3 regions of the Terribacillus aidingensis genome follow, and region 2 is predicted to be linked to each of the others. Evidence: riboswitches for the same ligand, from Rfam matches in the RefSeq annotation. Region 2 holds a riboswitch; each other region holds the start of a gene.
What was found. A riboswitch is a leader RNA that binds a small molecule or an ion and turns the genes downstream of it on or off. The one in region 2 is predicted to bind S-adenosylmethionine.
Positions count from the first base shown of each region.

Region 1: it holds a riboswitch for S-adenosylmethionine, as region 2 does, so the genes downstream of both, ABXS78_RS08690 (Na+/H+ antiporter NhaC family protein) here and ABXS78_RS02015 (iron-containing alcohol dehydrogenase family protein) in region 2, are expected to answer to the same signal.
Region 3: it holds a riboswitch for S-adenosylmethionine, as region 2 does, so the genes downstream of both, ABXS78_RS04230 (LLM class flavin-dependent oxidoreductase) here and ABXS78_RS02015 (iron-containing alcohol dehydrogenase family protein) in region 2, are expected to answer to the same signal.

Region 1 is NZ_CP159996.1:1,632,440-1,640,715, forward strand. Features, by position in the region: gene ABXS78_RS08660 (2,3-butanediol dehydrogenase) at 1-112, shown strand, start outside; gene ABXS78_RS08665 (amino acid permease) at 623-1,984, shown strand; gene ABXS78_RS08670 (helix-turn-helix domain-containing protein) at 2,068-2,403, opposite strand; gene ABXS78_RS08675 (NAD(P)H-dependent oxidoreductase) at 2,528-3,109, shown strand; gene ABXS78_RS08680 (sugar O-acetyltransferase) at 3,297-3,905, opposite strand; gene ABXS78_RS08685 (MFS transporter) at 3,998-5,197, opposite strand; SAM riboswitch class I at 5,557-5,665, shown strand; gene ABXS78_RS08690 (Na+/H+ antiporter NhaC family protein) at 5,752-7,041, shown strand; gene hisJ (histidinol-phosphatase HisJ) at 7,275-8,102, opposite strand; gene ABXS78_RS08700 (ATP phosphoribosyltransferase regulatory subunit) at 8,223-8,276, shown strand, end outside.
Region 2 is NZ_CP159996.1:359,344-367,619, forward strand. Features, by position in the region: gene ABXS78_RS01995 (glycosyltransferase family 2 protein) at 32-1,108, shown strand; gene ABXS78_RS02000 (DUF456 family protein) at 1,172-1,660, shown strand; gene ABXS78_RS02005 (DUF3817 domain-containing protein) at 1,690-1,983, opposite strand; gene ABXS78_RS02010 (carbon-nitrogen family hydrolase) at 2,078-2,860, opposite strand; gene ABXS78_RS02015 (iron-containing alcohol dehydrogenase family protein) at 2,857-3,951, opposite strand; SAM riboswitch class I at 4,028-4,130, opposite strand; gene ABXS78_RS02020 (pyridoxal phosphate-dependent aminotransferase) at 4,237-5,415, shown strand; gene ABXS78_RS02025 (MBL fold metallo-hydrolase) at 5,456-6,586, opposite strand; gene ABXS78_RS02030 (metal-dependent hydrolase) at 6,600-7,226, opposite strand; gene ABXS78_RS02035 (DUF4385 domain-containing protein) at 7,285-7,734, opposite strand; gene ddlA (D-alanine--D-alanine ligase) at 7,885-8,276, shown strand, end outside.
Region 3 is NZ_CP159996.1:775,543-783,818, reverse strand. Features, by position in the region: gene ABXS78_RS04240 (low molecular weight protein-tyrosine-phosphatase) at 1-175, opposite strand, end outside; gene ABXS78_RS04235 (S66 peptidase family protein) at 299-1,327, shown strand; gene ABXS78_RS04230 (LLM class flavin-dependent oxidoreductase) at 1,345-2,709, opposite strand; SAM riboswitch class I at 2,788-2,889, opposite strand; gene ABXS78_RS04225 (DUF1992 domain-containing protein) at 2,902-3,273, opposite strand; gene ABXS78_RS04220 (CAP domain-containing protein) at 3,345-4,187, opposite strand; gene mreBH (rod-share determining protein MreBH) at 4,688-5,695, shown strand; gene ABXS78_RS04210 (VOC family protein) at 5,956-6,318, opposite strand; gene ABXS78_RS04205 (uracil-DNA glycosylase) at 6,299-6,961, opposite strand; gene ABXS78_RS04200 (YdbC family protein) at 6,963-7,181, opposite strand; gene ABXS78_RS04195 (DUF2164 family protein) at 7,268-7,504, shown strand; gene ABXS78_RS04190 (PTS transporter subunit EIIC) at 7,512-8,276, opposite strand, start outside.

The DNA.
Region 1 (8,276 bases), 1.3 Mb from region 2:
TGTTAAGCCAGTCATTACGAGTATTATAGAGCTGGACAACATAGTAGCAGATGGTTTTGAAAAACTGATAAATGATAAAAATGAATGTAAGATCTTAGTTAAGCCTAGTTAAGATAGGAAAAAGGAAGATCAGTTTGATATGCTCCCTTTCAAGTAGACAGTTAAACCTAACTGTTTACTTAAGGGGAGTTTTTTAAGTTGAAGATTCCATACATCATAATTTTACTTTTTGGATGAGATTGTTTTCACTTGATTCATTTTAAGTTCAACTTAAGTTAGTTGAATAAATAACTGTAAAGAACTTATTAGATTACAGAATAGCTTCAAATAGAGATCCTTGAGTCATGGAAAGCTGGAATAGAGGTAAACAATCGTAGTTGGAGGTAAGAGCTCGATTTCGGTTACAATAGACTTTATTGAAGGAAAAGCTTACACTGGTACAATGTGCACGTAGAATGTTCATAAATGATCTTTCTTTATACTAAGTTTATTTGAAATAGCATACGATATATCCCACATTTCGTTCTTCTGTGGTTTTTGGAGTGGTACTAGATAACCTTTTGATGATGTTAGCTATCAACCTAAAAAGATACGTGGGAATAGGTAGTAAGGGGCATGAGTTATGGATAGAAACAACCAAACATCAAATGATTTACAAAAAGGGTTAAAAAACCGCCATGTGCAGATGATCGCACTGGGCGGAGCAATTGGAACCGGCTTATTTTATGGATCTGCTTCTTCCATTGGATTAGCAGGACCGGCAATCCCGCTGGCTTATCTGGTAGGCGGCTTGATGATATTTTTTATCATGCGGGCCTTGGGGGAGCTTTCGGTTGATACGCCAAACTCTGGTTCCATCAGTTATTATGCATATGAGAACTTAGGAGGCTTTTTCGGGTTCTTCTCCGGATGGAACTATTGGTTCAATTACGTGGCAGTAACGATGGCGGAGTTGACGGTCGTCGGTATATACGTCCAATATTGGTTTCCGGAAGTACCGTCCTGGCTGACAGCATTCGGATTCCTTGTCTTGATTACTTGCATTAATTTACTTAGTGTCAAGCTTTATGGAGAATTCGAGTTTTATTTCGCTCTCATCAAAGTGGTAGCTATTATTGGCATGATAATTCTAGGTTTGATAATCATCTTCACTGGTTTTGGCAATAACGGTGTACCGACCGGTTTCTCCAACTTATTTGATGAAGGAGGCTTCCTGCCAAACGGAATGATAGGTGTTCTTCTGGCACTTGTACCTGTTATGTTCAGCTTTGGCGGTGTCGAGCTGGTAGGGATAACAGCGGGTGAAGTGGATACACCTAAAAAAACGATTCCTAAAGCAATTAATCAAGTTGTTTACCGCATCTTAATCTTCTATGTTGGTTCAATGATTGTAATCACAGCTATCTTCCCATGGAATCAAATAGACGGGGAAAGCAGTCCTTTTGTTCAAATACTCGATGGCGTCGGTATACCGGCAGCAGCTGGAATATTGAATATTGTTGTCTTGACTGCGGCTGTGTCGGCGCATAACAGCAGCTTGTACAGTAATGGGCGCATGCTGCATGCCTTAGCGAAGCAAGGCAACGCACCACGATTCCTGCAGCGTACCGGGAAACGGACAGGTGCACCAGTACCAGCCATCTTACTCTCTTCCGGGGTGGCAGGAATTGCTGTTATAGTCAACTTCTTAATGCCGGAAAAGGTGTTCGGCTATGTGATGGCGACTGCGACGGTTGCAGGTATCATCAACTGGAGTATGATTGTTATCATCCATTTAGCATTCCGAAAGCGCATAGGAAAGGAAGCAGCAAGCAAGTTATCCTTCAAGCTGCCGCTTTATCCTATCTCCAATTATGTTGTAATGCTATTCCTGGCAGCGGTGCTCGTCATCATAGGATTCATGCCGGATTATCGTTTGGCTCTTTATATATTGCCTTTGTGGGTGCTGATACTGGTAATAGGATATAAACTGAAGAAAAAATAAAAAATGCGTGTCCATTATAGGGACACGCATTTTTCATTAATTTACTGGCTATCGTATACCCTGACAGGATTTTACCTTAAGGATTACTTCTCTAATTGCTCTTCCCCCCAATAGCAAATTGCATCTAATACAGGAATCAAAGATAATCCTTTTTCGGTTAAGCTATATTCCACTTTTGGAGGCACTTGAGGATATTCTTTGCGATTAACTAGCTGATCGTTTTCCAGTTCTTTCAGCGTATTGGTTAAAGTTTTAAAAGAAATATTGCCTAGCATCCGTTTTAACTGATTATAGCGAATAGGATCATTGCTTAAATATAAGGCATATAAGACTGACATTTTGTATTTCCCCCCAATTAAAGACAACGTAAATCCAAAACCAGTTTCCTTTATCTGATCTTTAAATTCATAGCGATCCATTCAACACTCTCCTTTAGGTAAGTATCGCACTTTAATTACCGTACTTGTAGAAGGGTAAGGCATTCAATAAACTAAATGTACATCAAGCTATGATGCAAAGAAAGCGAAAAAGGAGGAAACAATAATGAAGACCATTGTCTATGCTCATCCTTGGGAAGGGAGCTTTAATCATGCGATCTTAACTAGCATAACAAAAGACTTAGAAGCCAAAAGAGAGAAATTTCAAGTGATCGATCTTTATAAAGATGAGTTTAACCCCGCCTATACAGCTGAAGAATTGAAGTTATTTAACAAAGGAGAAACGCCGTACAAATTAGTTAAGGAATATCAGGAAAAATTAAGCCAAGCCACAGAATTGATATTTATTTTCCCGGTCTGGTGGTGGGACTTACCTGCTATTTTAAAGGGTTTCATCGATAAAGTGATGTTGAGTGGCTTTGCTTTTCTAGAAGACAAAGAAAAAGGTGAGCTGAAAGGATTATTGACCAACATAAGAAAAACAACTGTCATTTCAACTTCTACAACTGATAAAGCTTACATTGAATCGGAAGGTGGAAACGCTATTCAGGGAGTCTTTATTAACAGAACACTAGCTGACTTGGGATTAAGAAATGATGACACAAAATGGGTTCATTTTTCTGGGGTAAACGTAACAACGGATGAGAAAAGAAAAATGTTCTTACAAGAAATACCCCTCAAACTTTGAGTTGATTTTTCTGCTTGACCTTTTCAGAGTGATAGGGGCATATCTTTATTCTGAGAGAAAACAAGGAATTGTATAAGTCTGGTGTAAAAGAACGTAGTACTCATCACACAGTATCCGGCTTACTCCAGTCACAAAAATGTATAGCGAAAAGCCACACTTGTAGTAAAGTGTGGCTTCGTTCATCTTATTATTTATCTACCCTTAAATTCTTGAAATAATATTCTTTGTCATGATCCGTAATCTCCCTGCGTACTCGGCACGGATTACCTACAGCAACAACATTGGAAGGTATGTCTTTTGTAACTACACTGCCAGCCCCAATGACTGTATTGTCTCCTACTGAAATACCCGGAAGAAGAATTGCACCAGCACCTATCCAACAGTTTTTTCCTACAGTTACTGGTACATTAAATTGATATGCTTCTTCACGGAGTTCTGGCCAGATAGGATGCCCAGCTGTTGCTATCGTTACATTAGGGCCTATCATTGTATAGTCTCCGACGTAAATATGCGTGTCATCTACTAAAGTTAAATTAAAATTGACGTAAACATTCTTTCCGAAATGAACATGGTTGCCACCCCAATTTGCGTGGAGTGGGGGCTCTATATAGCAACCTTCCCCAATCTCAGCGAACATTTTTTTTAGCAAAGCTTCTCTTTTTTCTATTTCGGTTGGTCGCGTTTGATTAAAGTCGTATAGTCGTTCGAGGCATACTATTTGTTGAGCTGCAAAATCTTTATCTCCTGGTAGATACATACTGCTATTGTGCAGTCTATCTTTAAAACTTTTATCCATATGTACAGCCTCATTTCTTCAAAAAAGTTAATTATAGTCTTAGCTAACGTCTTTCATTACGTTCTCACCTATCAAGAAGTTTCAAGACCTGATTATTGGCTCAATCGTTTAGGCTTAACACTAATTTCGTTAGCGCGTATTAAAATCAACCGACAGAACATTATCCCTGCTACACATACTAGAAGAAAATAAGGAAATATCAAAAAGGAAATGTTGGCCAACAACTGTCCTAGCAAGGGCGCCACTAAAGTAGCACCAGTGTAAGCAAAGGCCATTTGAATTCCCATAGCTGCTTGTGAATGAACTACTCCAAAATATACAGGAGTTTGGTGTAACATAGAAGGGTAGATTGGTGCAAGACCGGTTCCTATAATGACAAAGGATAATAGAGTAAATATCGTGGGAAATGGAAGTAACATTATAACTAAACCGGAAGCAGCCAAAGTACATCCCAGCTGAATTAATGCTTCATTCTTTATTCGTATTGATAGAAATCCACTTAACATACGGCCTGCTGTCATACCAAGAAAGTACAAAGAAATCCAACCAGCGGCACTTTCGGCTGGGACATTCTCTATTTTGACTAAGTAACTAGAACCCCAGAGCATTATACAAGCCTCTGTTGATGCTATAAAGAAAAATGACACCATTCCAAAGGCAGATCCTTTTTTCTTAAAGGAGTTCAGCAATCCCATTTTATTTTCTGAATTGGTTTCTTTCGTATATTGAATTCTCTTACTATCAGCATTTTCGTATTCTTTCCACTTTGAAAGTGAAAAGAGGAGCAGTAAAACTAATGCAAACTGCAATAATGAAATGGTAAAATAACCGCTTCTCCAAGAATTCCCCCAAACAACTAATACTGATAATATAACAGGGCCGAGCAGAGCTCCAACTCCCCAGAAAGCGTGTAACCAGTTCATATGTTTTGCTTCGTAGTGAGTAGCGACAAACCTGTTTAAAGCTGCATCCACCGCTCCAGCACCCAGTCCCAATGGTATAGCACATACTATCAGCCATATAAATGAAGGAGAAAATGCGAAACCAAGCAGTGCGATAGCAGTCATAGATATACTTATTATAACAATCTTACCCGTACCCAAAACTCTAATTAATCTATATGAAAACAGACTGGATACTATTGTTCCTATAGATATAATAATAGAAGCAATACCTGCATTCCAAATCGGAACCCCAAGATCAGTGTTCATAAGCGGCCACGCAGACCCTAATATAGAATCGGGTAAACCTAAGCTGATAAATGATAAGTAAATTAAGAAGATGAAGAACATGATATCCTCCTATTCCTAAAAAGGAAGCTTATACTGCAAATAAACAGCAATTACCACCCTGTGTTAACGAGTTATTCGCATAAACTTAATTAATTATATTTTTATTCATCGATCTCCTGCTTCATTCATTGGAAACATGCATGAAATTAGAAGCGATAACTTTTTAAGGATGAAATAAATTAGGAGTAGAGGCCGTTACAGCCAATAATTTTGCAAGGGACAAAAGAGAGCACTTTTACTCGTATTTTCCTTTCTAATAAGGAGATATTGAGAAAGCAATGCCTGGGCTTCCTAAAACTATTGATAAAAAAATAGGAGATGTGTATAATCCTACTTACTGTGAAAAAAATATTCTTTTCTTCTTATTTAGAGAGATGGAGGGACTGGCCCGAAGAAATCTCGGCAGCGGAACTTATGAGATTAAGTTGCTGTGCCAAATCCAGCAAGCTGCGGCTTGATAGATAAGAGGAGCGTTTTATAGATATAAAGCCTCTTCTTATGGATGTAAGAGGGGCTTTATTTTTTTGCAATAAAACAAAATCAGAGGTGAATCAATGAAGAAAGCAAATCCATGGGCTCTCATCCCATTTATTGTTTTTTTAGTTTTATTTATTGGATCCGGGATTATCACAGGAGATTTTTATAAATTTCCGGTCATAGTAGCAATCACAATAGCAGCGGCTGTAGCTTTGTCTATGAATCGAAGAGAATCCCTTACAAATAAGGTCGATATTTTCTGCAAAGGTGCAGGTAATAGCAATGTCATGCTGATGGTGATCATATTCATTTTAGCAGGAGCGTTTTCTGAAGTTGCCAAAGGCATGGGAGCAGTAGAGTCTGCTGTAAACCTTACTACATCAGTTGTTCCGCAAAACCTGCTAGTTGTAGGATTGTTTGTCATTGCATGCTTTATTTCCTTGTCGATGGGCACATCTGTTGGATCCATTGTAGCACTAGCTCCAATTGGAGTTGGAATAAGCGATGAAACTAGTCTTTCGCTGGCTTTGGTGATGGGAGTGATTGTTGGTGGTTCGATGTTCGGTGATAATCTATCCTTCATATCAGATACAACGATAACTTCCGTTCGCACGCAGGGCGCACAGATGAAAGATAAATTTAAGGTTAATTTTTGGATTGTGTTACCGGCAGCAATTGTTACGTGCATCATTTTAGGATTTATCGCAATTGGTGAATCAGCTCAAGTAGAACAAATTAACTATAATTGGATAAAGATAATTCCTTACGTCCTAGTTATAGTTTTTGCTTTAATTGGTATGAACGTCTTCCTCGTACTTGTGCTGGGAATTGTTCTTGCGGGAGCTGTTGGCTGGATAGATGGCAGCTACTATTTCATGAGCCTGATGCAGCAGATTGGGGATGGAATGGCAGGTATGTATGAGATTGCCTTCCTTGCAATATTAATAGCTGGAATGGTAGAGATAATTAAGTTTAATGGAGGAATTGATTATATTCTGCACCTTGCAACGCGAAGAATTAAAACGAAAAAGGGTGCCGAATTTAGTATCGCCGGACTTGTAAGTCTAACTGATGTTTCAACTGCTAATAACACAATCTCTATATTGATTACTGGTCCACTAGCTAAAAATATTGCAAATCAGTATGGGATAGAACCGAGAAAATCAGCTAGTATATTAGATCTTTTCTCTTGCTCAATCCAAGGTCTTTTACCATACGGAGCTCAATTATTGACTGCTGCAACCGTTGCAGGAATTTCGCCAATGAGTATCATTCCATACAGCTTCTATCCAATCTTGGTAGGTATTTGTGGTATTATTGCCATCTTAATTGGCTATCCAAAGAAGAAAAATACTTTGGAAAAATAACTTTTCAGCTCTCCCTTAGAGCAAATGTGTATTTATTAATCTTCCTTCCAGTACGGGAATAGAAGCATTTTAGGAACAAGCGGAATTATATCGTAAACTAGCTTATTGGTTAAAAACTGGTTCTGCCTAATAGAAAAAACTAGCACACTTTTACAACAACAAAACTAAATAGTATGAAGTAAGTATGAAAAACAGCTGCATCTCTGGGAAACACAAGCAGCTGTTTTTCTTATTTATAAAGCCAATCTCTGCGGAATTTGAAGAGAATAATCAGATAAATATTCAAAACCCTTACCAATTCCCCCAGCTGCGTGACTGTCTGAGCCAGGAACAAGCGGAATTCCCATTTTTGCTGCGTGCGCTATAAGCTCAACTGGCGGATAGATTTCTTTACATAATGGTTTATAAAGACCAGCTGTATTCACATCAAGCTCATATCCTTTTCTCTTTATGAGTTCCAGAATGTGTTTCTGTTCCTCTGAGAAAGAAGCCGGCTTCTGATAAGCAAGCTGAAATTTTTGAATCAGCGTAATATGACCAATTCTTCCTGGTTTATAGTGACCAAGATCAGCTTCAATGGAAGACTGGAGATTATCATAATAAGCTTTATATAATGGTAAAAGTCCTCCAAATGCATCAGCAGCACGCCCAAATTCATCCTCACTATGATCAATACAGAAGAAAGACTTATCCGGTGCTTGGAGCATGTGCACGGAAAGGATACCATCATTCATTTCCGGACCGTATGTATCAAGGAAAGTTTGTGTTTCTTGTTCGTAGCCTCTGATATAATCAACTTCAAAGCCAATATTGATTTGCAGATCATTTTTATATTGTCTTTGCAGCTCTTTGCCTTCCATTACATAGGCTTCCACCTTGTTTCGGTCCATGGTGCTGTCACGATGTGGAGCGGGATCTGTAAAGCTTTCCGGTAGCGGAGCATGTTCTGTAAATGATATATGGGTAAGTCCTTTTTCGATTGCCTGCAGAACGTAGGCTTCCATTTTATCGTCTGCGCCGTGCTGGCAATACTGAGTATGTACGTGAAAATCTCCTGGCATATGGTTGTTCCTTTCGTTATGTATTGACGTTAGTATCTCATTATGTTACATTCAAATCAACAGAAATCCTTTATCTAAGTAAAGTAGTAGAATGATAAAGAAAGAATCGGAGGCTTATAGATGTTCTTACCAGCAGGAAGTCGTGATTTGACAGGTCGACAGCTTGTCAATCGT
Region 2 (8,276 bases):
ATTGGGAATATCATGTATGCCGAGGTGACCTATGCGTTCCATCAGTTTGTGTATGATTGTAAAAAATGAAGAAGAAGTGCTGACCGGTTGTTTGGAAAGTGTCCAGGAATTAGTGAATGAAATAATAATTGTAGATACAGGATCTACTGATCGGACAAAGGAGATTGCGGCGAATTACACGTCACAAATCTTTGATTTCGAGTGGATTGACGATTTCTCCGCTGCTAGGAATTACAGCTTCAGTAAGGCAACGGGAGAATATATCATGTGGCTCGATGCGGATGATATTCTTTTGCCGAAAGACCAGGAGGCTTTCCGTACTTTGTGGAGAGATCTAACCGATGAAGTGGATGTTGTATCAATGTATTATCATACATCACTTGATAGTGCGGGCCGGCCGCTATACTTGTATAGAAGAAATCGAGTCGTGAAACGGAGCAAGAACTTCCGCTGGCAGGGTGCTGTGCATGAATACTTGGAATTCGGCGGAAATATCGTTGATTCGGACATAGCCGTCACGCATCGGAAGGGCGATAAAACCTTTACGATTTCGGACCGCAATTTAAGGATCTATGAGTCCTACGTCGCTTCCGGCAGGGAACTCACACCACGTGATAAGTTTTATTATGCAAATGAACTGAAGGATCATGGAAAGTTCGAGCGTGCCAAATCTTATTATATGGAGTTTCTTCAATCAGAGAAGGGCTGGGTGGAGGACAATATCCGAGCGTGCCAATATTTGGCGGATTGCTGCAAGGCCGAAGGAGATATGGAGGCATATCGTGCGCATTTGTTCCGTTCCTTTCAGTATGATCGGCCGCGACCTGAATTCTGCTGTCTAATCGGTGATTTGCTGACCGAAGATCGTAACTATCATGCAGCTGCGTATTGGTATGAGCAGGCTTTAGACTATGAAGGAAAGGAGCTGCCAGGCTTCAGTGTACCAGCGTATACGACTTGGTATCCTTATTTGCAGCTGACGCTTTGTTACTCCCGTATCGGTTCGCTCGATCAGGCAAAATCAGCCCATGAAAAAGCTGTGTCCTATAACCCGGATCATCCGAGTGTCCGTCATAACACAGCATTCTTTGAGAAGCTCAGTCTTTGATTTCCTTTTGATGCTTCCTATGTCATAATACGTACTATCAAGGAAAGATATGGAGGATTAGTTGTGGCATTAGATATTATTGCTTGGATTATCATTGCGGTGGCATTCATCGCAAGTTTTGCGGGAATTGTCTATCCTGTCATCCCATCTCCGTTAATGTTATGGATTGGATTCTTAGTTTTCCAGTTTATGCTCAGTGATGGGGATTTATCTGTAATCTTCTGGATAGCGATGGTTATCCTGACGGTGATTTTAATCATCTCGGATATTATTGCTAACAGTTATTTTGTTAAAAAATTCGGCGGCAGTAAGTGGGGCGAGCGAATCGCAGCAATTGGTGTAATTGTTGGTTCCTTTATTATCCCGCCTTTTGGCATCATTGTCGTGCCGTTTGTAGCAGTGCTTGTGACAGAGCTGGTTCAAAAAAGAACACCGAAGGAAGCTATCTACTCTTCTATCGGTTCATTGCTGGGCTTCCTTGGCGGCTCGATTGCTAAGATTATCATTCAATTGATCATGATTGTGTGGTTCTTTATAGCAGCCTTTGTATAAGAAAAAGCGAGCATTTTGCTCGCTTTTTCTTATGCGTATTCTGTTTTTTGTAATCTCATATCGAAGATGTAATATCCGAATGGAATAACAGATGCTAGCAAGGCTAAAATTGCCCATTTCAAGCCCCAGCGGACTTTCAGAGTAGTGTATCCGGTCCAAACGACATACAAAACGAACAAACCGCCGTGGATGGCACCTATGTAGGTGACGAAGATCGGTATATCCATCATGTATTTTAAAGGCATTGCCATGAACAATAACAAAAGCAAGGAAGTCCCTTCGAGAAATCCGATGATACGGAACCATTTCAATGTCGCTTGCATGAAAGCCCTCCCAAAAACTATTTATAAATAGTATAAGCAAGCTTGCCCCTATTTACCACTCCTCGGGAGAACTTGTCATAACATTGTCAAAATATCATTTCACATCATAGATGGACGGACGCCTGTCCTGAAACACGGGGATGCGGCTGCGCACGTCATCCACTTGATCAAGATCTGCTTCACCATAAAGAATGGTTGCTTCCTCTCCAGCTTCAGCAATGATTTCGCCCCATGGTCCGATGATCAAGCTGTGTCCTGCAAATTCATTAGCTGGATCACTTCCTGCACGATTGCAAGCAACGACGTAGCATTGGTTTTCGATTGCTCGGCTGAGCAGAAGCGCCCGCCAGTGATTGAGTCGCGGCTTCGGCCACTCCGCAACGACGAATAGCACTTGCTGATCGTGAATCATATGCGTACGGATGAATTCAGGAAAGCGGATGTCATAGCAGATGACACCAGCTGCTCGCTTATTTCCTATGGAAAAGGAGGCAGATTTGTCGCCTTGGGTCAGAAACTTCTCTTCATCCATCAACCGGAATAAATGCGCTTTATCATATTCATGCAGCAGCTCACCAGCAGGTCCGAAGACAAGCATCGTATTATAGACACCTGCTTCGGTCTGCTTGGCGATGGAACCAGCGACAATGTATTTTTGATATGTCTTAGCTAGTCTGCTGATGAAGCATTTCGTCGTTTCTCCCTCTGTATCACTAATGTTATCAAGCCTTGTCAGGTCATAACCAGTTGTCCAAAGCTCAGGCAGCACGAGAACATCCGCATTTTCCTGTGCTTCTGTTATTAATGCTTCCACTTTGCTGTAGTTGGCTTCCGGATCACCAAAAACGATATCATGCTGAATTAAAGCAAGTTTCATTGTGTCACTCCCTTATTTGCCGCAACGAATGTCTCGACACTTTGCATGGCGTCCACCACTTGATCTGAATCGGATACATGCATGAAATGAATGGATTCCCCTGGAGCGACAGCGCCGTCTGCTGCAATTTTCATCGCTTTATCCATATCTTCTTTTACGCCAAGCTCTTTAAGTACAGTTGGCAATCCGAGCTTTTGATAGATAGGAAGCAATGTGCGGATTTCTTCGAATTTTTCTTCCAGTGCAAGCTGAACAAGAATTCCGTAAGCGACTTTATTGCCGTGCAGCTGCTCGTGCGTTTCTGGAAGTCTTGTCAGTCCGTTGTGAATGGAATGAGCACCAGCAATACGGCCATATTCATCACCGAAACCGCCAACCATTCCGCCAGCCATGATGATCGTTTCTGCAACGCGGAGAAATGCACTGTCAGCATGCTTGTTTTGCAAAGAACAAATAGCAGCATCTCCCTCCGCTATAAGGATATCCCGGCACAACCTAGCTGCGTTGCGGGATATTTGGACTGCAAGCGGCTGATCCGACATGTGTTCGGTAAGTGCATCCGCTTCGTACCATTTAGCCAATGTATCGCCAATACCGGCAATCAGATAGGTTACAGGTGTCGTTAGCAGCAGCTTCGGCTCGACTAGCAGCATAAATGCACTGCGCGGAAACACTGTATATTCGACGAAATTACCTGCTTCATCATAGAAAACACTAAGTGAAGCCCATGGGGAGCAGTTAGAGACAATCGTTGGAATCAGGATGACCGGCAATCCTGCATCATTGGCAGCAGCTTTGGCAGTATCCAGCACTTTTCCGCCTCCGACACCGATTATGAATTGAGCAGCTTCGTCCTTTGCGATATCTGCTAATCTGGCTGCTTCCGCATGTGTGCACTGGCCGTTATAGGCTACTCGTTTCACTGGCAAATCGATTGGATCCAGAAACGGGGAAGCCGCTTTCCAGGAAGCATCTCCGTGGATAAGCAATCCATTGGTCCAGTTCAATTCTTTAAGTCTTGCTGGAAGGCTTTGTAGTATATTATCCTCGCAGGCGTAATAATTCGGAGCGCCTTTTATGTTGATGGTCATGTTGTCACCTCATTGATTTTTTACATAAAAAAACTCTTCCAGACGAATATGGAAGAGGAATGGCGTGTGTCTCGTCCCCTTATCCCTCAGCGTCTAGCTGTTGGATCAGCACCGTGTGCAAATAGCACCGGTTGCCGGGCTTCATAGGGCCAATTCCCTCCGCCTTCTCTTGATAAGAGTGTGTGATTCATGTATGATTTGTTCATTATCGCATTCTATTTCCAAGACTGTCAAGATTGGTAATAGTCAGAATAAGATGTGAGAGACCACAGGAGAGTGAGTAAGATGGATTTTCCGTTTTCGGATGCATTGAAACGTTTGCCGGAACAGTTTTTTGCCGGCTTAGTACATAAAGTAGGGTTGCTGGAGAAGGAGGGGCACGATATCATCAAGCTCGGACAGGGAAACCCTGATCTGCCGACGCCGCAGCATATCGTAGAGAAATTGAAGGAAGCCTCCGATAATCCGGCTTATCATAAATATTCACCTTTCAGAGGCTTTGATTTTCTAAAACAGGCAGTCTGTGACTTTTATGATCGGGAATACGGTGTGAAACTAGATCCCGCAACAGAAGTGGCCATCATGTTCGGCTCTAAGACAGGTTTGGTGGAGATCAGCCAATGTCTATTGAATCCAGGTGATGTGGCACTGCTTCCGGATCCCGGATATCCCGATTATATGTCCGGTATCGAACTTGCCCAAGCGCGGACATCACTCATGCCATTAACCGCAGAAAATAAATTTCTGCCTGATTATACTGCTATTCCTGCAGGTGATTTGGAAGAAGCAAAGATGATGTTCCTGAACTATCCGAACAATCCGACTGCTGCTACTGCGGATCAGAAGTTCTTCGATAAAACAGTGGAACTGGCGAAGGAACATAAGATTTGTGTATTGCATGATTTCGCTTATGGTGCACTTGGGTTTGATGGAAAAAAACCGCAGAGCTTCCTGCAGTCCGAAGGCAGTAAGGAAGTTGGCATTGAAATGTACACTCTATCCAAAACGTATAATATGGCTGGCTGGCGCATCGCCTTTGCAGTTGGTAATGCATCTGTTATTGAAAGTATCAATTTAATCCAGGATCATGTTTATGTGAGTCTGTTCGGGGGCATGCAAGAGGCGGCAGCTTATGCGCTGACAGCGGATCAGACATGCGTGGAGGAGCTTGTCCACAGGTATGAGAGCAGAAGAGATGCTTTCATTGGCCATCTACGTGCTATTGGCTGGGAGGTACCGGAGCCAAAAGGAACCTTCTTCGTTTGGCTGCCAGTTCCTCATGGTTACACGTCTGAGGAATTCGCTGATCTGCTGCTGGAAAAGGCGCATGTGGCGGTCGCTCCGGGCAATGGTTTCGGGGAATATGGGGAAGGATACGTTCGCGCTGGTTTATTGGATACAGAAGAAAGATTGCTGGAAGCAGCGATGCGGATTGAAAAGCTTGGTATCTTTTCTAAAGCATAAGAAAGAGCCAGTCCCGGTGGGAACTGGCTCTTTTTTTCTATTAACTGGTCACTGCGCAGCGATTTGGGCCTGATTCGATATCGGCTTCGTCTGTACTGTCAATGACAGCTTTACCTTGATTTGCTTCTCTTATCAGCTGGTAGCTGTTCGGCTGCTGTGCAGGAATACTATCCAAGACGGAGGAAGCAAATTGGGTTGCATCCTGCAGCTGCAGTCTCGGGTTTTTTCTGTATAGGTCTTCCATGCGTGCTTGGACGGTGCCGTCACTTCCGATCTCTGACAGCTCGGAAAAATGCGATGGAAGGACAATCAGATCCAGCGACAATAATGGATATTTTTCGTATAACGTATTGTGCAAATCCTGTACCCATTGTTCTGCTTGACCGGCTAAATCCGGACGGCCAATCGACTCGGTAAAAAGCGTATCTCCAGAAAGCAGGAATGTGTCATCAACAACAAAGCTGATGCTTCCTTCTGTATGACCTGGTGAGGCAACGCTGCGCATGCCTTCTTCGGATTTACCGAATGGAATCGCAATACCGTCTTGCAGCGGTGAGAATGTGAATGTCGCTTCTTTTCCATCATCAGCAGGGAACCAGTAAGTCGCTCCTGTTTCTTCTGCCAGCTTCCGTCCGCCAGACAAATGATCTGCATGGAGATGGGTATCAAGCACATGTTTGATCGTCCATCCTTTCTCTGATGCGAAGGAGGTATAGACTACTGTAAACCTGGCTGGATCTACTACTGCAGCTTCTCCATTGGAGACAACCATATAAGATAGGCAGCCTTTCCCCATACGCATGAACTGGTAAATCTCTCCGCCATAAGTGAGATCACCGACTTTACGGGGACTGATCGTTTCTCCCCAAGCTTGCATCCCGCCAACCACATGGACAATATTAGCCATTCCAGCTGCTTGTAAGAGGGAGACGGCTGTCTGGGCGGATTTGCCCCGATAGCACATGACATAGACAGGATCATGTTCTGGCAGTTCTTCGCGAGCCTTATTCGGATTTGCTTTGATGGCAGCAAACGGGATATCATATCGTTTGACGCTGTCGGCATCAATCGCCCAGTCCTGAACATCTGACTCTTGCCGGATATCAAGCAGATGAACACTATCTTTCGCTTTAATTTTTTCTGCCAGTTCTGCTGTGTGCAATGGATTCATGCAATCGTCTCCTTTAGAAATCTTTTTTAATTATAGGAAGGAGCAACTTGACTCCTTTCTTATTCACAGGGAATATCCTGCTATCAGCGAGCAGGTGGCTTGCATAACCGGCAGTGCCGGCAAGCTGAGTCCCAAATAGGGCGGTCTCTTGTTCAAAGAATGTCATCAATATGTAGAAATAGATCAGTCCGATCAAGGAGTGGGTGTAGGACCGGTGGGCAAGGAAGGATGCAACCCCAATATAACATCCGCTCATGACAACCCATGTATGTCCAGTATACAATCCGGTCAACAGTACAGCGATGCCTGTAATCAGCAGCATGAACTTCTTATTGATTACGCGGGAGAGAACCATAATTCCTGCCCCGATTGCTAACCCGATATAACGATCTTGGCCAAATAAATTCCACATACTATATAGAATGAGCAATAATCCGATAAAAATTGTAATATTGCGGATGGCTTTGTGCGAAAAAGTGATGCGGTTAGAGAGGATACCGCCTGTATCCAAATCTGGTACAAGCGCTGCAACTGCTGCTGTACACGTCATTGTGACGGTGACAGCGCCTTCGGCATTCAAGGCGGTGGCACTGGCGAAACCTGCGCCTGCTCCGATTAATAGATGTGTAATTCCTTTCATTCTAGCTGTGCCTCCAAAAGTTAGTCTTTAAAAGCATACTAGAATCTTTGTGTCATGGCTATCCGTATTGCTTCTGATGCGCCTTCTTACGGGAAAGATAATCTTCATCTTCTCTAATTTCGTCCCACTTTTTTTTGAAAACTTGCGCAGAAGCTGCTTTTTCATCATCAATTTGCCGGTCGTGCTTTTCTGTCTTATCGGCATCCTTATATTTCTTGCCGCCCTTGTAGTTGGCATAGCGGCGAGCACGGGTATAGCCCATCTGAATATATTTCCTGGCCATATCCATTCCGACAAAGTCATCCTGCTTACGGTATTCCTCGAACATATCCGAAATCTTCTGGCAGGATTCCTCTGCGATTTCCGGTGTCTTGAAGCGCCAATGGGGCAGGATTTCACTTTTATATGGCTCCACCATCAGCACACCTTGCTCCCCGCGGCCGACGCGGTATTTATCCGGGTGTTTGCGAAAATCGGTCGAGGCATCAAAATGATCGTAATAGCCCATTCCCATCCCCCTGTCTCTGTTGTTAATGTATATAGTTACCGAATGTGATCCATGTGAAACGCGATTTTTTCTTGTGGACATAGGAGGCAGCCACACACGTTTGTGATAAAATGAAAGTAATGGTCTCACTTCAGAAAGGAATGGTTACAGGTGGGTAAAACAAAAGTAGGAATCGTCTTCGGCGGAAAATCCGCTGAGCATGAAGTATCCTTACAATCCGCAAAAAATATTGCCGATGCAATTGATAAAAATAAATATGATGTTGTTCTGATTGGAATTGATAAAGAAGGAAAATGGCAGCTGAATGACAAGGCAGACTATCTGTTGAATGCACATGATCCGAAAAATATCGAACTGAAGCCTTCCGGGCAAGGTATTGCAGTTGTTCCTGGTTTGAAGGAAAAGCAGCTCGTCAATCCAAGTCAAGGCGCTGTTCTTGATCAAGTAGATGTTATCTTCAGTATCCTCCACGGAACACTCGGCGAGGATGGCAGCATGCAAGGGATGCTGCGTATCGCCAATCTCCCGTATGTAGGCCCGAA
Region 3 (8,276 bases), 420 kb from region 2:
GAAGCTCACGAGCCGAAGGGTGCATCTCCTTCCCTTCATGCCAGTGGCCGATACCAGCTGAGTCAACTGTTACAAATGCAGATAGACCTTGTTCCTCTATACGCTTGCGTAAAATCACCTCAGCCATCGGCGAGCGGCAGATGTTGCCTAAAGAAATAAACAACACATTTATCATTCACTCAACTCCCTCGTTTTATAAATGTGAAAATGTGCGAATGTCTGGTATTCCATTCCCCATGAAACAACGAATCAAACGACCTAGTGATAATGCTATAATATGGAAAAGGAAAGGGTGATAATGATGACGACCATGTATCCAAGCGCTTTAACTCCCAACTCCACCTTCGCAATTACTGCTCCGTCAAGCGGAGTTCCTGCTCCTCTGCATTCCAAAATACATAAAGCTAAAATGCAGCTCGAGAAACTCGGTGCTCATGTGATCATTGGAGAAACCGTCTGGACACAGCAAGCCGCTAGAAGCAGCTCTGCTGAAACTAGAGCTAACGAGCTGATGGCTTATCTGAGTGATCCTGAAATCGATGCAATCATGCCGCCATGGGGAGGAGAACTGCTTGTACAAGTATTGCCTATGCTTGATTGGGACAAGCTAACCAAGAGCAAGCCCACATGGCTGATTGGTTATTCTGACACAAGCACACTTCTATGCAGCTATACACTCCAAACAAATTTTGCATCTGCCCATACGACTAACTTTTTTGATTTGAATATGGAAGCACTCGATGAAACGGCGAAGCAATGGCATAAGATATTATCTGCACCGTCCCGCAAGCACATGGTGCAGCACTCATCCCCTATGTATCAATCATCATGGGATGCGCTATTTGATCAAGACAATCCTGAGGGCTTCGACTTGGACAGCAAAACAGAATGGAAAACCACGACAGGTGAAGCCGTTTCCTTTACTGGCCGCTTAATCGGTGGCTGCTTGAATACCCTGACCGCTATCGCCGGAACGAAATATGCTCCTATTCAAACTTGGCGGGAATCTTTTAAAGAAGACACGATCGTCTACTTGGAATGGTTGGATTGGAGTACTGCTGAAACTTACCGGAATCTTTGGCATTTGAAGGAACACGGCTGGTTCAACGGTGCGAGCGGATTACTATTTGGCAGGCCATCTCGAAGCACTCCTTCAGAGGATTATACAGACGAACAGATGATTCATGAATTCGCAGATGAAATTGGATTGCCGATAATCTACGACGCCGATATTGGACACATGCCTCCGCAGTTCACGATGATCAATGGTGCGTTGGCAAATGTATCATATAAGGACGGCAAGGGAATTCTAACTTATTTGGAATAGGAAAGAGGAGCTGACGCTCAGCTCCTCTTTCCTTGTTTTGCCGGATGTGCCGCAGCGAGATGCGGATGTCCGTATAATTTCTCCCTAAAAGTTCCTTCTGCATAATCCTTTTTATATAATCCTCGCTCCTGCAAGATAGGTACAACCAATTCTACAAAGTCTTGCAGGTCTTTTGGTGTAATGTAATGTGTCAGATTGAAGCCATCCACTCCGCTTCGCACAAAGAAATCCTCCATCTTGTCCGCAACTTGCTCAGGACTGCCGATGATGATATCCGTTTCAGCTGGCTGACTGAATTTCTCCTGTATCTCTTTTACCGTAAATGGTTTGGCAGCATCCTTTGTCAGATAAGCAGCTCGCGATTGACCTTGTTCCGTATGCTTGTACGTGAACAGTTCTTCTTCATTTTCATAGGAAGCTAAATCATAGCCAGTGGACCCGCCATACTGGGCTTTGGCAGCATCTGCGCTCCAGTATTGCTTGATCTCGTCATATTTAGCATGAGCCTTCTCTTCTGTTTCAGCTACAACGACGTGCAGGAAGGTAAAAGCTTTGATTTCATCGCGGCTTCTGCCATAAGCCTCCGCACGCGCTTTGATATCCTCTATATAATAGTTGATTTTTTCTGGTGTCGGTCCGCCGACAAACACACATTCTGCATGTTTTGCGGCAAAATCCCTGCCTTTCTCGGAAGTACCTGCTTGGTAGAGCACCGGTGTGCGCTGTGGGGATGGCTCACTTACATGTGGTCCTTCCACTGAGAAATATGTACCCTTGTGCTTGATGCGGTGCACCTTTTCTGCTTCCACTAGAACCCCTCTTTCCGGGTCCGAAATAACAGCATCTTCTTCCCAGCTGTCCTCAAGCAGCTTATAAGAAATCTCCAGGAATTCATCAGCTATTCTGTAACGCTCATCATGCTTTACCATCTTCTCCAGTCCAAAATTCTGGGCTGCATTCGGCAAATAGGAAGTAACGATATTCCAAGCCACTCGCCCATTGGTCAGGTGATCGAGCGTCGAAAATTTACGTGCATTATGAAAAGGCTGTTCGTAAGACGTACTGACTGTGACAGCGAAGGACAAATGCTTCGTCACAGCTGCCATGGCCGGGATAGCGAAGGCTGGATCATTAAGCGGTACTTGCACGCCATCCCGCAAGGCTGCCTTTTCATCTCCTCCGTAAACATCATAGACGCCAAGCACATCAGCGAAGAACACCGCATCGAACTTTCCTTTTTCCAAAAGGCGCGCAAGCTCCATCCAGTATTCCAGCGACTTATACTCCCGATGTCTTCTGTTCTCCGGGTGCTTCCATAAGCCATGGGCGTTATGATTGGCGGCTGTCATATCAAATGCTTGCAGGATAATTTGTTTGGTCATTGCTTCCACTCCTCTATTTATGTAAAAAAAGCCTCTTCCGTTTTACAGAAGAGGCTCCTTATCCAAGGTAAAATGCTCCTCTTATCTGTCAGACTTCTCGTCTGCTGGAATTGGCACAGTGCATTACTGCCTGTTGCCGAGGCTTCAAAGGGCCAGTCCCTCCACCTCTCGTGATAAGAAAATACTATTTGATTATGTTAGTTTGTTTTCAATTTGTTCCCGATATTGACTGAGTGTGCCTGGCGAATTTCGCTTAAGCTTTTGAAGCAGCGCTTCGTATTGAATCTCTTTCTCACTAATGCGCTTCCGGAAAGCTGCCCGCTCTGTGTCGTCTGTACAAACACGCACCAGATCACGCAGTGCTACAATCTCTTTCTGCAGCTCCATCTCTGGTGGAATGTAGCCAGCATTCTTCAGGATCTTATAGCTCATACGCATATCCTCCGGTACACCGGATAGATCCTCCAGCTCCAAAGGTTTTCCAGCACCAGGAAGATTACGGAACTCTCCATTTGCTTCAGCCTGCTTGATACGCTCCTCCGCAAGCAGCGAAATCAGATCCATATAATCACTCCCTGCATACAAGAAAAGCAACCGATCATGATCGGTTGCTTTTCATTATACAATAATCTGAATTATTTACCAATGAATTGCTGTGTCCAGTAGTTACCGTTTTCTACATAACCTACACCGATGTTAGTGTAATCAGGGTTAAGGATATTCTCACGGTGACCTTGGCTGTTCATCCACGCTTCAACGACTTCTTCAGGAGTCTTTTGTCCTTGAGCGATGTTTTCACCTGCAGTTTTATAAGAAATACCGAAAGATTTCATCATATCGAACGGAGAACCGTAAGTCGGGCTGTTGTGATCGAAGTAACCATTGTCAGCCATATCTTTGGATTTCGCACGTGCTACTTTGCTTAGTTCAGTATCAGCTTTCAAAGCTTTAAGACCAGCTTTTTCACGCTCTTTGTTAGTTAAGTCTACTACTTGCTGTTCGAATGCACTCAGGCCTTCAGCAGCTTGCTTTTCTTCTGTTTGCTTGTTATCAGAAGCAGTTTCTTGTTTTTGTGCTGGAGCTTTTTGTTCAGTTGCTTGCTCTTCAGCTTTTTCTTCCTTTTTCGGAGCAGCAGCTTTTTGCTCTTCTTTCTGAGCAGCTGGCGCTTTTGCTTGCTCTTGCTGAGGTGCTGCTTGAGCAGGAGTCTGTGCTTTTTCTTGCTGAGCTGGCTGCTGAACATTGTATTTCGCTAGCAAGCTATCAGTATTAATGTGAATGTTATAAGCTGATAGATATTCATTCACCCATTTATTCAAATCTTCGATAGAAGAGAAAGATCCGCTTTTCACTACTTGTGCTACGTGCACTTGAGCTTCTTCTTTCGTTGGTTGAGCTGGTGCAGCATTTGCTGTTCCTGCCAATGCGCCTCCCGCTAGAATAGCTGTAGATAGTGTTGTTACTAATACTTTCTTAAACATGATGTTGCTCCTTTCGAGATGTATGTTTTCCTGTTGCAGCAACATCATAGCATGGGTTTTTGTGTAATATTGCAGCCTAGAATTTCCAATAGGCACTCAAATCTGTACAGCACTGCGAAAAGTCCGATTCTTATGCGAAATCGTACCCGTTTAGCCGACTATGAAACTAGTAATAAACAGACGCTTTACTATTTATTGGATGTAAATTAGGATTGACACCTTTTTCATTCCTAGTTTTTGTAACAATAGCTCAGTATTTGTAATCTATCTGTAAATTGACTTACGCTTAATCCTTGCATATAATCCTTTACTCCTAATCTATTTAGTTTAATCTGCCAAATTAGGATAAAGGTATCTCTTTAACACCTCTATACCAGGTGATAGAATGAATTATGTCGAATTTAAGCGCCTTTTTGGCTCTTTGACAGATCTACCCCCATAAAGCTTTATACGGGGGAGAATGAATATAGTAGAAATATGTCATTATTGGAGGAAATATAATGTTTGCTAATCCCGAAATTGGAATAGACCTTGGCACTGCAAATATACTTGTGTATACGAAACAAAAAGGAATCGTATTGAATGAACCATCTGTGGTTGCAATTGATATGGAAACAAAAAACGTTGTGGCAGTTGGAGCAGAAGCGAAAGAAATGGTTGGTAAAACACCACAGAATATCGTACCGATTCGTCCATTAAAAGATGGTGTAATCGCCGACTATGATGTAACAGCTCAATTATTGAAAGAAATCCTGAAAAAAGTGAGCAAGGTGATGGGCTCTTCCCTTCGCAAACCAACTATCGTTGTCTGCACACCGTCTGGCAGCACATCCGTTGAAAGACGCGCTATACATAATGCGGTCAAATCGTATGGTGCAAAACAAGTCCACTTGATTGAAGAACCAATTGCGGCAGCAATTGGTGCTGACCTGCCAGTAGATGAGCCAGTTGCGAATGTAATTGTCGATATCGGCGGTGGTACAAGTGAAGTAGGTATTATATCATTCGGCGGCGTTGTATCTTGCCGTTCTGTCCGCATCGGCGGAGATTCAATGGATGAAGAGATCATCCAATATATCCGCAAGCAGTACAATATCCTCATTGGAGAAAGAACTGCTGAACAGATCAAAATGGAAATCGGCTATGCCTTGATTGACCATGATGAATTGATGATGGATGTCCGCGGCCGTGATATGGTAACAGGACTACCTAAGACTGTGGGTATTTCTTCTAAGGAAGTACAAGTAGCTCTTAAGGAATCTTTGGAACAGATCCTTGAAACAATTCGCATGACATTGGAAGACTGCCCGCCTGAACTAAGCGGAGATATCGTTGACCATGGTGTCATCTTGACTGGCGGAGGCGCATTGCTTAAAGGCATGCAGCAATGGCTTGCATCTGAAATCAGCGTCCCTGTTCATTTGGCTCCGAATCCACTGGAATCCGTAGCAATCGGTACAGGCCGTGCCCTGCAGATGATCACAAAACTGCAAAAAGCAGCAAAATAAAAAACAGGCGTATCAGTCAGCTGATACGCCTGTTTTTTTACAGAAAGGCGAAAAAGACCGTTTAGAAACGAAGGAATAAGCGAGAAAGCCTGGAGTGAGGCGCTTTTCCTCACGCAAGGATTTATCGCTTAAGCCGCAGATTTTTGTTCTTGGAGCTAGACATGGAAAAGCGGAAAGAATCGCTCAGAATCGTAGGAGTAAGTGAGAGTCTTGCGTGAGGAGCTTTTTCCTCCCGCATGGCTTTATCGCTTAAGTCGCAGTTACTGGCCTTTGGTGCTAGACTGTACCAATCCGATTCCGATTCCGACTGGATCAACCAAATAAGCGAGATAGAAAGAATCAAACTCCATCTTTTCTCTGACAACAACTGCCCCTTCTTGCTTGGCTGCTAGGATTGCTTTATCCAAGTCTTCCACTTCAATCTGGATTCTTGTTCCATGCGGAAAATCATGCGGTCCTTTACTTATTCCGCCATCAATTCCTCCGGCTGTCTCCACATTTTGATAACCCCAATTCGGAGCACCAATATTCCAGCCAAAAACATTAGCGTAGAAGCTAGCTGCCTTATCCGGGTCTTGGCTATTCAGCTCAAACCCTATCACTTTACCGCTGATTTTCTCCATTACACCTTCCCTTTCTGTTCAGAAGTTCGCGAATACTATATGCATGCTCTTCAATTACCGGCCGCAGACCTGGATTGTAGAATACAGACGCTGGATGGTAGGTCGGGAAGATACGATATATCTTCTCGGAAAGCACGAAGGAATCCTCCTCTATGCTTTTCAGTTGCTGTATCGGCTGTTCTATCAACTTTCCAGCGACTTCCGTGATTTTTTCCTTCGAACCGGTTATCCGCTCCCAGCCTATTCGCCCCAGTGTCACGAGAATTTCTGGTTCCGTCTGGGCAATTTCATAATCAAGCACAGGCGCATGTGCAAGCACTTCAGCCTTGGTCGGTGTTCGATTATATTTTTTCGTGACAGTCTCACCGCGTATTTGTTTTGTTTTATATTGATAGGGTCTGCTTCTGACCGCGCTTGAAATAAAAACTTCCGATCTATCCACAGCTGCTCGCTCCAGAAACAGATCCAGCTCCTTGCCTGCTCGTCCACTGAATGGCATCAGGCTATGTATCTCCGTCTCTCCTGGGGCTTCTCCTATAAAGAAGAGAAGCGGATGCTTCGGCCCTCTCCCGGGCAGGAAACCTTCACAAGGATAAGGAGCCATCCTTTCTTTGGCTAACTGAACCAACTCTTCCGGCAGCATGTCAATCCTGCTCCTGCAGCAAGCGAATTAAGGCACCGATTTCTTCAGCTGATAATGTGATACCTTTACCCATCTTCTCATGATCCGGAGCCCAGTCCCGTATATCATACTTCGGCTCCCGCCCGTTCCAGCTGATCAAATTGAGTTCCTTCTGCCATCCTTTAGGTGAAACGGATAGCACACCGAGTTCTTTCACTATCTCATAAGATAATTCCGCCATCATTACTCCCACCTTTTCCCTTTTCTAAAGTCTAGCAGAACTTTTTGATATAATGAAACGAAAATGAGCTTAGGGAGGAAAAACAAATGCAAAATCCAATCCGATTGAATGATATACAGCGCAATGAAATGATAAGTTCCCTGCAGACTTATTTTGAACAAGAAAAAGACGAGCAGCTAGGCGACCTGGCCGCAGGTCTGCTGCTCGACTTCATCATCAAAGAACTAGGTCCTATTTTTTATAATGCTGGTATCGAAGCATCCTATCAGTTCATGAATGAGAAGATTGAGGACCTTTTTGGAATTCAAGTGAGGGAGCGTTGAATGCTCCTCAGCTTTCCAAAATATCGTCAATTTCCTTTTTTACAATAGTAGCCTGTGACCCGATGATGATTTGCAGGTTGTGTTTATCAACCTCCACAATACCATGAACCCCCATTTGCTTGATCTTTTGTTGATTCACTTCATTCATATCCTTCACTTCCAGCCGCAGTCGTGTCATACAATTGTCGTTTATAAGAATGTTCTGCTTTCCTCCCAAGTTCTCAACCAGCTTCTGTGCCATATATCTGTAATTGTTATGAGTTAACTCCAGATTTTTTTCCTCTTCGCCTGCGGCTGCTTCATACAATTTATCTTCAATTTGTCCAATTACCGCCACTCGACGTTTTTTGATGACAAAATAGAAAGTGAAATAATACAACAAGAAGAAAACAATACCTACCGGGAGGATAAGAAGTCCTCCATCGCTCAACCCTAAGTTCACAATATAATCGATCAATCCGGCTCCCCAAGAAAAACCATGACGTATATGCAGGATGTACAGTGTAGCACCAGCCAATCCGGTATAGACTGAATGGACGAAATAAAGCAACGGTGAGGTAAATAAGAAGGTGAATTCTACAGGCTCTGTAATCCCTGTTATCACTGATGTAGCAGCACCCGATGACATCAATGTTTTTGTTTCCTGCTTTTTGTATCGAGCTGCTCGCGCAATTGCCAGGGCAATTGCCGGTACACCGAAAAGCATGGTGATATAAAATCCGCCAATGAAGAATCCCGCCATCGGATCTCCGCTTAAGAATCTGGTGATTTC